2 regions of the Thalassotalea ganghwensis genome follow, and region 2 is predicted to be linked to the other one. Evidence: predicted binding sites of a transcription regulator. Region 2 holds the regulator's gene; the other holds the start of a gene.
The links. Region 2 encodes FNR, which switches genes on or off when oxygen is low (the NO sensors DNR and NnrR bind a similar motif). Its sites were predicted from a motif close to TTGATCTAGATCAA; they were not measured.
Positions count from the first base shown of each region.

Region 1: ACSLUH_RS12720 (OmpW/AlkL family protein) is a predicted target of FNR. The motif match lies at 5,311-5,324, and genes of this name have one in related genera.

Region 1 covers NZ_JBQRUM010000012.1:707-8,680, reverse strand. Annotated here, with positions in the region: gene ACSLUH_RS12750 (5-(carboxyamino)imidazole ribonucleotide synthase) at 1-977, opposite strand, end outside; gene purE (5-(carboxyamino)imidazole ribonucleotide mutase) at 991-1,473, opposite strand; gene ACSLUH_RS12740 (acyl-CoA synthetase) at 1,727-3,352, shown strand; gene tsaC (L-threonylcarbamoyladenylate synthase type 1 TsaC) at 3,463-4,008, shown strand; gene hemF (oxygen-dependent coproporphyrinogen oxidase) at 4,005-4,910, shown strand; gene ACSLUH_RS12725 (diacylglycerol kinase) at 4,919-5,290, shown strand; gene ACSLUH_RS12720 (OmpW/AlkL family protein) at 5,455-6,132, shown strand; gene aroE (shikimate dehydrogenase) at 6,280-7,095, shown strand; gene ACSLUH_RS12710 (hypothetical protein) at 7,092-7,313, shown strand; gene ACSLUH_RS12705 (gamma carbonic anhydrase family protein) at 7,342-7,884, opposite strand.
Region 2 covers NZ_JBQRUM010000004.1:201,726-209,699, forward strand. Annotated here, with positions in the region: gene ACSLUH_RS06005 (heavy metal translocating P-type ATPase) at 1-1,892, shown strand, start outside; gene ccoS (cbb3-type cytochrome oxidase assembly protein CcoS) at 1,889-2,128, shown strand; gene ACSLUH_RS06015 (sulfite exporter TauE/SafE family protein) at 2,201-2,878, shown strand; gene ACSLUH_RS06020 (fumarate/nitrate reduction transcriptional regulator Fnr) at 2,923-3,642, shown strand; gene uspE (universal stress protein UspE) at 3,863-4,792, shown strand; gene ttcA (tRNA 2-thiocytidine(32) synthetase TtcA) at 5,015-5,908, shown strand; gene ACSLUH_RS06035 (ligand-binding sensor domain-containing protein) at 6,863-7,974, shown strand, end outside.

The DNA of each region.
Region 1 (7,974 bases), on a different contig from region 2:
ACACTTGGAATTCGGTAAATTTCTTCAGAAATATTATCTTCACCAATAATATTAACCATAGCTGTAGGTCGTACTAAGTGAGTGCTACCTAATGGTAAGCCAGAAATAGCTCGAACATGATTTTCAAACTGACAGGTGTCTGCACCTTGTTGCGTCCAATGACCCGAGTTATGAACCCGTGGGGCAATTTCATTAACCAATAGGGTTTCTCCTATTTGGAAAAATTCGATCGCTAATACGCCAACGTAATCGAGTTTACTAGCAAGTTTGGTAAAAATTTCTAACGCTTGTTCTTGCAGCGCTTGCTGAACAGGAGCCGCGACAGAAACGCTTAGGATGCCATTAGTGTGGTGATTCTCAGTGAGCGGATAGACCGCTATTTCACCATGGGTATTGCGAGCTCCAACAATAGATACTTCACGATCAAAAGCCACCATTTGCTCGGCAACGATTCCTTGAGGAACTGATGAGGTTGCATTCTCGATAAATGCTGACATCTCTTGCCAGATCTGGTCGGCATCTGCACGATTTTTTAAGCGCCATTGGCCTTTACCATCGTACCCTTCTAAAGCACTTTTAAAAATTATAGGTAACGTTAGTGTGGTTAATGCACGCTCAAAATCTGCTTTGTTTGCGATCACGACATGTTTGGCATTGGCCACATTACAAGCATCAAGTAATGCTTTCTCTAAACGCCGATCTCCTCCAATTTTTATTGATTCTGCGCTTGGGAACAATTTTCCAGAGGCTTGGCATTGTTGTAATACATCATGAGCTACATGTTCAAACTCTGCAGTGATCACATCACACTGCGTAATACCTTGGCTAAGATCTCCATAGACATGCTCAGGATCAGTTGGATGAACAACTTGATTGGTTCGAACATCAAAAGCCTTAATATCCATGCCCAATGGTGTGCCAGCTAGATCCATCATTCGAGCAAGTTGCCCGGCACCCAATACCAATACCTTTTTCATCTATTTAGCTCGCTTATTCTGCTGGATCCGGGTTGTTGAGAATGTTATCTGTTTGTTCTTTCCTAAACTTTTCAATATTCGCCATTATTTCATCGTCATGGGTAGCGAGTATTTGTGCTGCAAGTAGACCAGCATTGGCAGCGCCAGCAGTTCCTATTGCTAATGTTCCTACAGCTATACCTTTTGGCATTTGAACAATAGATAACAAGGAGTCTTGTCCACTTAACGCTTTGGACTGCACCGGAACACCAAGTACTGGCAATGGTGTAAATGCCGCGGTCATGCCTGGTAAGTGAGCAGCGCCACCAGCTCCAGCAATAATCACCTTAAGTCCTCGTTCTTTAGCAGACTCGGCATACTCTGCTAATAAGTGAGGTGTTCTATGAGCAGAAACGACTTTTGTTTCATATGGAACATTTAATAAATCTAACATATCTGTAGCATGTTTCATTGTTGGCCAATCAGATTTTGACCCCATGATAATACCGACTTTCATGATTGCTTACCTTGTGATTTGCGAGCTAGTTTTTGTAATGACTGTGTCATCACATGGAAAATAAGGCGCGCATTATACCTTTGTTTGCTGAAATACGGAAATAGTCAAAGAATAATTGTTGGTATTTTAATCAAAAACAAGAGCAAGTTATTAGACCAAAGGCTAATTTTTATACGGGATAAAAAGCGTAAACTGGTTGAAAAAGGCATTTCAGTGGTTGAGTGGACCGCGGTGTACCTAAAAGGGGATGATAATGACGAATATTTACCAGCAAGGGCTTGATAAAGTGGCAGCAAACCATATGCCGCTCTCACCGATTAACTTCTTAAATCGCACCGCTGATGTGTACCCAAATAAAGTAGCGATTATTTATGGTGACCAGCGTTTTACGTATCAACAATACCGTGAAAACGTAAGACGGTTGGCGAGCGCGTTAATTAAGCGAGGCGTTAAACCTGGAAATACGGTGAGTGTCATGGCGGCTAATATACCTGCATTTTTAGACGCACATTATGGTGTGCCACTGACCGGCGCAGTATTAAATGCGATTAATATTCGATTAGATGCTGAGCAGATTGCGTTTATTCTTGACCATGGCGAATGTGATGTACTTCTTGTTGATAGCGCTTTTAGCGCTATTATCAAGCAGGCGCTTAGTTTATGCTCGCGTTCGCCATTAGTGATCGATATTGTTGATGAGCGTTGCCAAGGTGAATTGGTCGGGCAATTGACTTACCAAGCACTGTTAGCAGAGGGGGAGCCTGAGTTTCATGGCAATCTAATTTGTGATGAATGGCAAGCGTTGGCGCTTAATTATACTTCAGGAACAACCGGTAATCCTAAGGGGGTGGTCTATTCTCATCGGGGAGCCTACTTAAACGCCATTGGCAATAATATGATTTGGCCTCTCGACAAGAACACTCACTATTTATGGACATTACCGATGTTTCATTGTAACGGCTGGTGTTTCCCATGGACAGTAGTGGCTGTTGGTGGGACACAAGTTTGTCTACGAAAAGTTGATGCCAATGACATTCTTGATGCCTTTATTGAACATAATATTACGCATTTTTGTGGTGCTCCTATTGTGTTAAATATGATTTTAAATGCTGATACCCATCGTTTGGAGCAACTTCGCCAACCGATAAAAGCGATGACCGCAGGCGCGCCACCACCAGCTACTGTGATTAAAGGCATGGAGAATATGGGAATAGAGATAACCCAAGGTTATGGTTTGACAGAAGTTTATGGTCCTTGTGTTGTAAGTGAATGGCAAGAACAATGGGACAGGCATGATGAAGATGCTAAAGCGGCTTTAAAAGCGAGACAAGGGGTGCGTTACCCAACTCAAGAAGAAGTTGATGTTCTTGATCCGAACACCATGTTGCCCGTTGCTAATGATGGAGAATCTATTGGCGAAATAATGTTTCGAGGCAACACGACCATGAAAGGTTACCTTAAAAATGCTACCGCAACAGAACAGGCATTTAAACATGGTTGGTTTCATTCAGGGGATTTGGCGGTTAAGCATCCTGATGGCTACATTGAAATTCGTGATCGCTCAAAAGATATTATTATTTCTGGTGGTGAAAACATATCTTCCGTAGAAGTCGAAAGCACACTATACAAGCATCCAGCGGTTATGGAGGCAGCTGTTGTCGCTAGGCCGGATGAAAAGTGGGGCGAAACTCCCTGTGCTTTTGTCACCTTAAAGGTAAATCAGCACGCGTCTGAACAAGAGTTAATCAACTTCTGTCGAGATAACATGGCAACCTTTAAAGCACCTAAGCATATTATTTTTAGTGATTTACCTAAAACATCTACAGGCAAAATTCAAAAGTTTATTCTGAGAGAAAAAGTCAAAACAATGAGCGTTTAATATCTATTTGAGTTGCAAATAACCGTGTTGCTATAGCAATCTATCCATGCATATAGTGCAAAAAAAAAGTATACTTGCCAGCAAAACTTTTGCTGGCAACCAACTTGTAAATGTCAAACGCTAAAACAATTTACCAACAAGGCGGTGTTATTGCTTATCCAACAGAAGCTGTATTTGGTTTAGGTTGTGATCCAGATAACATTGACGCCATAAAGAAAATTTTGGCAATAAAAAATAGGCCGAAAGAAAAAGGACTTATTTTACTAGCAAGTCATTATCATCAGTTGAGCCGATATATTGATGATAGTGATATCGCTCCTGATTTAAAAACGGTTATTTTATCTCGTTGGCCTAATGGTACGACACAGCTACTTAAAAAATCGGCTAACTTATCAGAATACGTTTGTGGTCAATTTGATACGATAGCGGTAAGAATTACCGACCATCCAGATGTTGTCGCATTGTGCGAGGCTGTTGGAAAACCCATCGTTTCAACCAGTGCTAATCTATCAGGTCAAGAGCCGGCGAAGACATGGCAAGAAGTAGAAGCTACCTTAGGTAACCAAGTCGATTTTATTATCAAATCTAATACGTTAGGTTTTACTAAGCCATCTACCATTATTAATGCATATACAGGAGAGACCATCCGCCAATGAGTACGGTAAATATTGAGCAAGTAATTACATACCTTAAAGCGTTACAAGATCAAATCTGTCAGGCGCTTGAACAGGCTGATGGTAAAGCAACGTTTGTTGAAGATAATTGGACGCGCACGGAAGGCGGTGGCGGTCGAACTCGTGTATTAACCAATGGGGCTGTAATTGAACAAGGGGGGGTTAATTTTTCTCTTGTGTCAGGGGAGCAATTACCCCCTTCGGCTACTGCTCATCGTCCTGAGTTAGCTGGTCGTCGTTGGCAAGCCTGTGGAGTTTCGTTGGTTATTCATCCAAAAAACCCATTTATTCCAACCTCTCATGCTAATGTTCGGTTTTTTATTGCAGAAAAAGAAGGCGAAGAACCTGTTTGGTGGTTTGGTGGTGGTTTCGACCTAACACCTTTTTACCCATTTGATGAAGACGTTATTCATTGGCATCAAACAGCCAAAAACCTATCTGAACCTTTCGGTGAAAATGTTTATCAAGATTATAAAAAGTGGTGCGATGAATATTTTTACTTAAAGCATCGCAATGAGACTCGAGGCGTAGGTGGATTGTTTTTTGATGATTTGAACGCTTGGGGATTTGATAAATGTTTTGACTATATTCAAGCCGTTGGTCAAGGTTACATTGACGCTTATGTGCCAATAATGAATAAACGTAAAGATACCCCTTATCAAGATTCACATCGTCAATTTCAATTATATAGACGAGGACGTTATGTTGAGTTTAATCTAGTCTTTGACCGCGGTACTTTATTTGGTTTGCAATCTGGAGGTCGCACTGAATCAATTCTAATGTCGATGCCACCTTTAGCGCGTTGGCAATATAATTACCAGCCAGAGCCAGAAAGTGAAGAAGCGAGACTAGCTGATTACTTGGTAGCACAAGACTGGGTGTAAGGTGACAGATGAATAAGAATAAATATGGGCATATTGCCCGTTTTGGCCCTGCTACTAAACATAGCTTACTAGGATTTAAAGCGGCTTATCAACATGAGATAGCCTTTCGCCAATACACTTGGTTAACGATTGTTTTTTTACCATTGTCATTTTGGCTTGCTAATGATTTAGCCGAGTTTGCCGTGTTAATTTCTGGGCCATTTGTCATGTTGATTGCTGAGTTATTAAATACGGCCATCGAAGCCGTTGTTGATAGAGTCGGTAGTGAGCACCATGAATTAAGCGGGCGCGCAAAGGATTTGGGCTCGGCCGCTGTGTTCACGGCAATCGTATACTTTGTTATTGTCTGGTTATATAAGATTTATACCGTGCTTGTTTAGTTCATCACATTTCAAATAGCTTGTTCTAGATCAACATTTCTACACGAAAGTGCTTTCTATTCCTGTTATTGGCCTAATTTGTTGAGGTAGGTCAATAAAACTTTTAAATGTCGTGTCTACAATGGCGCCAATTTAAAGTTTCGAACGATTTAAGGGAAACGAACATGAAAAAAGCACTTTTAGCTCTCGCATTAATCTCTTCATTACCAGTTGCAGCAATTGCTGCAGATTATCAGGCTGGCGATATGTTGGTCCGTGGTGGTTACACAACAGTTAACCCAGACAGCGGTAAATCATCAATTTTGTTGGGTGGTGCGGATTCTACGATGACATTAACTGTGGATGACAATGCCCAGTTAGGTCTTAATTTCGTCTACTTTTATGATAAAAACTGGGCGTTTGAAGTTTTAGCTGCAACACCGTTTAAACACGACGTAACGATTCAAGATAAAGGTGCAGTGTTGGGTGTTGATGGTGCCAAACTTGCTGAAGTTACCCACTTACCACCAACGGTGAGTGCACTTTATTACTTTGACACAGGCACAAATATTAAACCTTACTTGGGTGCTGGTTTAAACTATACCATTTTCTTTGACGAAGAGTTTGAAGCTGCTCCTCAAAGTCTAGGACTTAGCAACTTAGAGTTAGATGGTTCTTTTGGTTTATCATTCCAAGTAGGCGCTGACTTTCATTTAAATGATCAGTGGCACATTAATGCATCTGCTCGTTATATCGATATTGCTACCGAAGCGACTTTTGACGTTGGCGGTCAAAGCATTGGTAAAGCTGACGTAGATGTAGATCCAATGGTCTACTCAATTATGATTGGCTACAAATTCTAGTTTTAAATAAGTCCTACATCTTACCTAAAGCCACATCTATGGATGTGGCTTTCTTATATCATTTCGTTTTTTTATCAAATAAACCATGATTGGCAAAAAGTTGTTAAACAGTTAGTCTAACAACAAATTAGTCAGTTAATTATGTTTATGGAACAATATCGAGTTTATGGTAACCCCATAAAACAATCTAAATCTCCCTTTATCCATCGTCTATTCGCACAACAAACGAAACAAGCAATTGAATATCAAAAAGAGTTGGTTGCATTCAATGCATTTGAATCGACAGTCCGTTCTTTTATTGAGCAGGGTGGTAAGGGGGCGAATGTGACTGTGCCTTTCAAAGAGCAAGCATTTGACATTTGTGATCAATTGACCGACAGGGCAAAACTTTCAGAAGCGGTAAACACGCTTTCATTCTCTGACGGAAAAATATTTGGTGATAATACCGACGGAATCGGACTAGTGAATGATCTTTATCGTTGTGGTGTCAAAGTCAGCGGAAAAAATATTTTACTCCTTGGCGCTGGTGGAGCAGCAAAAGGTGTTATACCGTCTCTATTAGCAGAACAACCTGCTCAATTAGTTATCGCGAATCGTACTCAAGAAAAAGCCTTAGCAATTGCCCATAAGTATAATATTGAAACAGTTAAAGCGATGACGTTCGAAGAGCTTGTCAATTATCAAGCCGATATTATTATCAATGCAACGTCATCAGGATTGTCAGGTCACCCGTTGTCTATTCCACCAACCATCTTTACTAAAACATGTGTATGTTATGACATGGTCTATGGAAAAGATTTACCAATATTCTTACAGCAAGCTCAAACACATGGAGTCGATAAGCTTATTGATGGGTTGGGTATGTTAGTATTTCAAGCAGCCGCCGCATTTGAACAATGGCGCGGTGTTAGGCCCGACCCTGACGCAGTAATGACTATGTTGAGGCAGGAACTACATCAATGAATCAATCACTGATCATCAATGACGACGTTCATTATGATAATAGCTTTCAAGCTTGGTGTTTTACCGCATTGTTAAATGGCCAGTTATTGACGGTAGTATTGTCTGATCAAATCAATCCAAATCTAAATGTCGATCAATCGTTAAAATTTGATTGGGAAGGTCGTTTAGAAGATTGGATAGAAGATAATGACATAGAGCAGTCCACTATATATTTATAGTGACTGCAAACTTGTCATTTTTATAACATTACGCTTGTTCGGCAAGGTACTGATTTTTCAACTCGACATAATTGAGTGCTGACTGCTTTAAAAAAGCAAGCTCATTGTCTTTAAGGGGGCGGGCTTGTTTAACAGGGTTTCCTACATATAGATAACCACTTTCTAATATTTTATTTGGAGGAACTAGTGAGCCGGCACCAATAAAGACATCATCTTCTACGACCGCTCCATCCATAATGATCGCACCCATGCCAACTAAAATTCTATTTTTTAGCGTGCATCCGTGAAGCATACATTTGTGACCCACAGTAACGTCATCACCAATAATCAACGGAAACCCTTCAGGGTTGTGTTCGCCTTTACGAGTAACATGAAGCACCGTTCCATCTTGAATATTAGTGCGTTCTCCGATTGTCATTCGATTAACATCACCACGAGCAGCAACCAGTGGCCAGATGCTGACATCATCTGCAATGGTAATGTCCCCACCGATAACAGCAGATGTATCAATATAGACTCTGCCGCCAATTGAGGGGGTAATACCATTAAAGCTTCGTATATGATTAGCCATAAATTTATCCTTTTTCTAACATTGAGATTAATATTAGCAAAAAAAGACACTTTTAATATCTTAAGTTAAATAAAACACCTATTTTCATTA
Region 2 (7,974 bases):
AGAACAACAATGCTCGAGCTAAAGTGTTTATAAAGCGCTTGGGAATTTCTGGCATCTTAATGATGCAAGTGATGATGATTGCGATCGGAATGTATTTTGGTGCTTTCTCAGACATGTCAGATAGCATAAAAGTGTATTTACGTTGGACGAGTTTAATGCTGACCTTTCCAATCGTCACCTATGGTGCCTACCCTTTTTATAAAGGTGCCATTAATGCGCTAAAAATAAAGCGATTGTCAATGGATGTGCCCGTATCAATCGCAATTAGTTTAGCCTTTACCGCCAGTGCATGGGCAACAATTAATCAAACAGGTGAAGTGTATTTTGAATCGGTTTCGATGTTTACGTTTCTCTTACTCGTTGGCAAGTTTTTAGAATTTAGAGCGCGAAGTCGCGCTGCAGAAGTATCAGCAAACTTATTAAAACTAATGCCATTAACGGCAACAAAGCTAACAGAAAATCAAGAGATTATCGTTGCAGCTAAACACTTAACGCCAAACGATATTGTTTTAGTTAAACCAGGCGAAACAGTACCTGCTGATGGCATCATTGTGCACGGCCAGAGCCAATTAAATGAGTCAATGCTTTCTGGCGAACAAACCCCATTAACTAAAACGATGAATGATGAAGTATTTGCTGGCACCATAAATACTGATGGCAATATTACGATAAAGGTAAAGCACGATAATCAACATTCATTTTTAAGCCAATTAATCCGCTTAAGTGAATCTTCTCAAGCACATAAACCTAAGCTTGCTATGTTGTCAGACAAAATAGCCCAGTATTTTGTTGCCTTAATTTTGGTATGTGCTGTGGCTACAGCGATTTACTGGCAGCAACATATGCCAGAAGAAGCTTTTTGGATTACCTTATCCGTACTCGTTGCCACCTGCCCTTGTGCTCTGTCACTCGCCACCCCTACGGCATTAACGTGTGCGACGACAAGGCTCAACAAAGAAGGTATTATGATAAAATCTGGCCATGTGCTTGAAACTATGCCTTCGGTAGATTGTATCGCATTTGATAAGACCGGCACATTGACGTCAGGTCAAGTTCAAATAAGCGCTATTAATATTTTAGAGCCATCCTATTCGAAAGAAGATTTACTCGCCCTTAGCGCTGCCTTGGAAAGTTATTCGGAACACCCAATAGCAAGTGCATTTAAACAGTTTAGAAATTTCCAAGTCAACGCAGAAGACGTCCAAATTATCAGCGGAAGCGGTATTAAAGGGGTTATTGATGGCCATCAATATGCTATCGGTAGGTCGTCTTGGCTTTCTGAATCAAAAGAAGATACTGAGCAGGCTCGATGTGTGTTAGCAAAAAATGGAAAACTACTCGCTTCATTTAGTTTTATCGACCAAATACGCGATGACGCAAAAGCTTTGGTAGACAGCCTTAAGAAGAAACATGTTAAAACAATTATGCTCTCAGGGGATAACCTAGCGGGTTGTCAAACGGTGCAAGACGCGCTAACACTTGATCATATCTATGCATCTTGTTCTGCAGAAGACAAGATGAAAAAACTAAAGCACTATCAACAGAAATTCACAGTCGCGATGCTCGGTGACGGTGTGAATGATTCACCAGTTTTTGGCGCAGCCCACATTTCGGTTGCAATGGGTGGAGGCACCGATGTTGCAAAATCAGGGGCAGACGTTATTTTGTTGAATAACCGCTTGTCCTCTATGAAGACCTTATTTAATATTTCAGTTAAAACAAAACGAGTGATTAAACAAAATTACGCTTGGGCGATGGGTTATAATGCCATCGTACTTCCATTAGCGGTAAGTGGTCATATAACGCCATACATGGCTGTTGTTGGTATGTCTTTGAGCTCTATACTTGTTATTACTAATTCACTTCGGTTGCTAAAAAGAGGCTCAAAATGAGTATTATTTATGTATTAATACCTATCGCGATAATTTTAACAGCGTTAGGAATTTACCTCTTTTTTTGGGCCGTAAAAACTGACCAATTTGACGACTTAGAAAAACAAGGATTAAGCATTTTGTTTGAAGAGGACAAACAAAATAAACCACCTAAATCCAATAGTCAGGAACAAGACATTCCGCAGGCAGAAACCAATTCTGACTCAGTGAGTAAAAATGCCCTAAATAAAGAATAACAAAGGAGCTAAATTTAACTTGTCGTCAAACTCCCCCCTTCTATCGCCACTAGTTTTCAATAGGATCCCCTAATGGAGATGAACTTTTTCGCTGGCTTGGTTGTTGGTTTGCTCGGCGCTGGTCATTGCATCGCAATGTGTGGCGGTATTTCATCGATGTTAACGGCTGCTTTGCCCAATGACCAAGGCATTAGCACAAAGAAGTTCTTCTATACACTCTACTACAACATTGGCCGAATTATTAGCTATAGCCTCATTGGTTTTATCGCTGGTTTTACTGGTTCACTTGCTGCAAAAAACCTTGGCGTTCCGTTAAATATAATGAGGTTTATATCGGGTATCTTCTTAATACTTTTAGGGCTATATATCGGTCGCTGGTACAGTGGATTAGTTCAAGTTGAGAAAGTTGGACAAATATTATGGAAATTCCTTTCACCACTCAATAAGAAGTTTCTTCCAGTCGATTCATTAGCCAAAGCATTTGGATTAGGTGCACTCTGGGGCTGGTTACCGTGCGGGCTAGTTTACTCAACACTTACCTGGTCAGTCGCATCAGCGGATCCTTGGCAAGGCGCGCTAATTATGATGGGGTTTGGCATTGGAACTTTACCTGCGCTGCTTAGTGTTTCTGTCGGTTTTTTATCATTCAGGCAACTCATCTCTCATACGCTATTTCGTCAAGTAATGGCGATTACATTGATCATTTATGGAATTATTACGTTAAAGATTGCATCTGGCATAATGTTCTAATAACATCTCCATATACCAGTGTAACAATCTTCTTAGAGTTTATGATGCAAAACCGTCAATGTTCAGGCCAGCAACACATTCATTGCCAAAATTGTAGTATTAGTGAGCTATGCCTGCCTTTTACTCTCAATGATCAAGAACTTGAAAAGCTTGATCAAATCATTGACCGCAAGCGTCCTATTCATAAAGGCGAACAATTGTTTCGTGACGGAGAGAAGATGCAATCATTATTCGCTATCCGTTCAGGTACCTTTAAAACATTTACTGTTGATGAGCATGGTGAAGAACAAATCACCGGTTTTCATTTGGCTGGAGATTTGCTCGGTTTCGATGCAATCGCAGCTGAAAAGCACCCTAGTTTTGCAAAAGCATTAGAAACATCTATGGTGTGTGAAATTCCTTACGATACCCTTGACGCGTTATCAAACTCTGTGCCTAAATTGAAAAAGCAAATTCTGAGAATGATGAGCACGGAAATTAAGGCTGATCAAGAAATGCTGACCTTGCTAAATCGTAAAAATGCAGAACAACGTTTGGCAACCTTTCTTTCATCGCTCAGCATGAGGTTCCATGCACGAGGTCTATCGCAAACAGAATTTAGATTAACGATGACACGCAGTGATATCGGTAACTATATTGGTTTAACCGTAGAAACGATTAGCCGACTATTAAATCGTTTTCACAAAAGCCAATTAATCGAAGTTGAAGGTAAATTTATTCGTATCCTTGATATAGAAAAATTGAAAGAGGTTGCCGCACTTTAGCGGCAATATTCACGCTCAGAAACGCTCCACAAACTTTATCCCTATAGTAGCAAGTTCTTGCGTACTATTTTTCAGTTACATATCAATAATAAATCAACAACTAATATCTTGATTTAAAACAATGATCAGCAATTCTTTGCTGCATGATCATTGAACAACTACACTTATATCATTAGTATAAAAACTCACTATATGATTCAGGTAATGCTAGAGGCACGAAATGGAAAAGTATAAAAAGATTTTAGCCGTCATCGATCCAACCACTGAGCATCAAAAAGCGCTTGAACGAGCGGTAGAGTTAGCTAATAAAACGGGTGCAACCATTACCGCATTTATGTGCATTTATGATTTTTCCTACGAAATGACGACTATGTTATCGAGTGACGAGCGAGAAGCAATGCGTCAAACGGTTATCAAGGACAGGGAACTTTGGTTACAAGAAAAAATCACCTCATTACCAAAAAATTCTCTAACTATCGATTTTAAAGTCGTTTGGCATAATCGCCCGTTTGAACCGATTATTGAGCAGGTATTAACCCAAGGCTTTGACATCGTACTTAAAGGCACACATGAACACCATAAGTTAAAGTCGGTCATTTTCACCCCTACTGATTGGCATTTAATTAGAAAATGTCCATCTCCTGTATTACTGGTTAAAGAGCATAGTTGGCCGAAAGGAGGTAACATTTTAGCCGCTGTTCATGTTGGTAGCGATGAAAAAGAACACCAAGCGTTAAACAATAAAATTACTGAAGAGGCGATTAACCTTTCAAAAATAATCGACGCGAATGTCCATTTAGTGAACTCATTTCCTGGCACGCCCGTTAATATTGCCATAGAAATTCCTGAATTTAATGCTGGGGAATATAATGAATCGATGCTTAATCACCACAAAGTTGCGATGGCCAATCATGCACAAAAATTTGGTGTAGACAGCACTCATACACACGTAGAAGAAGGTCTTCCTGAAGAGGTTATTCAGCATCAAGCTGAAAAATTAGATGCTGAACTCGTCATACTCGGTACCATTGGTAGAACTGGCATTTCAGCCGCATTAATAGGTAATACCGCCGAGCATGTTATCGATAACCTAAATTGTGATGTTTTAGCATTGAAGCCTGAAGGTTATGTTTCACCAATGGCGCAATAGTTAATAATTAACATCAAATCTGTACCGCGGGCTGTTAGCAAACATTATCTGCTACACAGCCCCTAATAACACATCAAACTAGTCGTTTAGCGTTAGACTCTCTTATAAATAACTTACCTCTAAAATAAATAAGCGATATAATATGTCGCCATTTTTAATCAAATAAGTTCAGCGATTATCATATAGCTGTGTAATAAACGTAAACTAGGTAGTTAAAGTAAAATGAATCAAGTCGATAACCGCAAAGAAGTTTTTGAAATGAATAAGTTACAAAAAAGACTTCGAAGTAAAGTTGGTAAGGCTATTGCTGATTATCATATGATCGAAGATGGTGATGTCGTGATGGCCGCTATTAGTGGCGGTAAAGATTCCTTTGCTATGCTCGATATTCTATTAAGCCTTCAAAAATCTGCACCAATAAACTTTAAGGTTGTAGCCGTAAATCTCGATCAGAAGCAACCGGGCTTTCCAGCCGATGTCTTACCTAATTACTTTGAAAGCTTAAATATTCCGTATTATATCGTTGATAAAGATACATATTCAGTCGTTAAAGCTAAAGTACCAGAAGGGAAAACAACCTGCGGTTTATGTTCTCGTTTAAGGCGAGGAACACTGTATTCGTTTGCTGAAGAGATCGGAGCCACGAAAATAGCACTGGGTCATCATATGGACGATATCGTTGAAACACTCTTTCTTAATATGTTTTTTGGTGCAAAACTTAAAGCAATGCCCCCCAAACTTAGAGCAGATGATTTACGAAATACCGTTATTAGACCATTATCCTACTGTCGTGAAAAAGATCTAGTCGAATTTGCCCAATTACGAGAATACCCAATCATTCCTTGTAACCTTTGTGGTTCACAGGAAAACCTCCAAAGACAACATATTAAAAGTATGCTTAATCAATGGGATAAAACAAATCCTGGCCGCGTCGAAAATGTTTTTAAATCGATAAAGAATGTCAGTCCAAGTCAATTAGCAGATACGGAGCTGTTTGATTTTGCAAACTTGCCGATAGATCGCAGTAAACCAAGAGAAGCTTATGACTTTTCAAAAGAGACCGTATCCTCAACCAATATCGATGAGTCACTCATTATTAATGTCTCTAACCTATAGCACGATGATTTTTTAAGATAAGGTAGCAGCATACTTAATTAAAAAGCGCCATTGTTAACTATACAGTAAAACCTATGTACATTCGCGAGTAAGTGATAGGCTTTATCAGTAGAGCTTTTGCAAGGCATTATTTACGTACACACTGTGTATATACGGTGTGTACGTTTTTAAAAGTAATCTTATTTAACTATCTATCTAATAATTTATATCGGCTATTTACATTATAGGATTGGGTTTCGTCATTTCTGCTCATATGTAAAAATTGGAAGGTCTGCTATGAGACTAATAGCAGACGGTCGAGTGTTATGCCTGACGGTGAAGTATGTGCCGGCACCATTGATAGTTACTTCGGCTATACGCCCATAGCGGACCTAACAAATTACCTAGTTGAGTCTGTTCGAACGGCAAATATAATGAGAAAGAGGCCAGTTGAATATTCGAGAATCAATCAAAAATGAAATCAACAGCTCTGCTCCCCGCAGGTCCAAAGAGTTGGTTACAATACCTATACAGATAAAAAGGTATTGCAGAATCGCAACGTTCCTCTTAAGAAACAAGATCAAATGGTACTGATTTATGCTCATTTTACGCTAACAATACCGCTACTTTTCTATGAGTTGCACTAGGCTCTGATAAATCGAGCTAGCAAATTTTTCTTATTCGCACAATAATTAAGTACAGTAATCAATTTCACTGAAGAAATGCCGTTAGAACTGCTTCTATAAAGGCTCATAAGTGAAAAACAATTATTAGGCAAGGTATCAACGACATCTTCGTATGACTGGGAGAACAAGATTGTCATTCTATTCACGGTCTCTTTTATTTTTCACTATATGGTGTTGGCATGTCTGTGCTTATTCGACGGAAAATATTAAAAGCAACTTATTTGAGCTAGGCGAATTGAACTTTCAGCTTGTCGCGGAGGATGCTGATGTGCCCTCCTGTTGCACCGCAATGGTCCAAGATAAGTCCGGGTTTATCTGGCTGGGTAGTCAGGAAGGCTTGTATCGATTTGATGGCTACGACTTAAAAAAATACTTACATGAGCCAAATCAGGCAGATTCCATAGCGGGTAATTTTATCTACAGTCTGTGGAGCGCAGCAGATGGAAAAATCTGGGTTGGTACTATAGACAACGGTGTTTCGGTGTATCGGCCTGAAACAGACAACTTTGCTCACTTCCAAAAATCTCATCAATCAGGAGAAGGATTACCTAATAACGAAATTCGCACTTTAGTTGGGGATAACCAAGGTAGCATCTACGTTGGAACAAACAAGGGGCTCAGTCATATTAACATCTTAACTGGAGAGATCACCAATTTTGAAAATATTGAAGGTTGCACGAGTGTTTATCAACAAAAGCAAATAAGGGCTCTGGCTTATGACGACGAAGGACATCTTTGGATGGGTACGACATCAGGACTTTGCCGAATCGTTTTGCCTGAAACCCTGGATAATCGTATTGCTTCGGACGAGCCAGCTTCGCTATTTGGCGATGAGCACAATGATTTCAACGAGCAAACCGTATATCGCCTGTTTAAAGCCAAAGACAATAGAATGTGGGTTGGTACACGCCGTAACGGAGCTGCAAGCATCAATATCAGTACCGGAGATGTGTTACGTATCGGTCATACTGAAAACTCAAAGAAAACGCTCAGTCATGGCTGGGTCTTCGCTATAACACAACCCAATGACAAAGAAATCTGGCTCGGTACTTTCGGTGGTGGCATTACTGTTGTAGATGCTCATCGTGGAATTGTATTGCGACATATTCGTCATGACTCCTCCGACAAATACAGTATTAGTTCCGACTATATCGGCGCCCTATTAACGGATAAGTCCGGGTTAATTTGGGTGGGGACATGGGTCAATGGATTAAGCTTTTACAATACTAAAAATGCCGCATTTCGCACCTTAAGACACAGTCCCTATAAACCGATGTCACTTAGTCATTCAGATATTAGTGCCATCATAGAACTCAATAATGGTGACATATGGCTGGGGAACCGAAGCACTGGTATTGATATATTGAAATCAGGAAAAGGGGTCGTCAAAGGGATACGGCC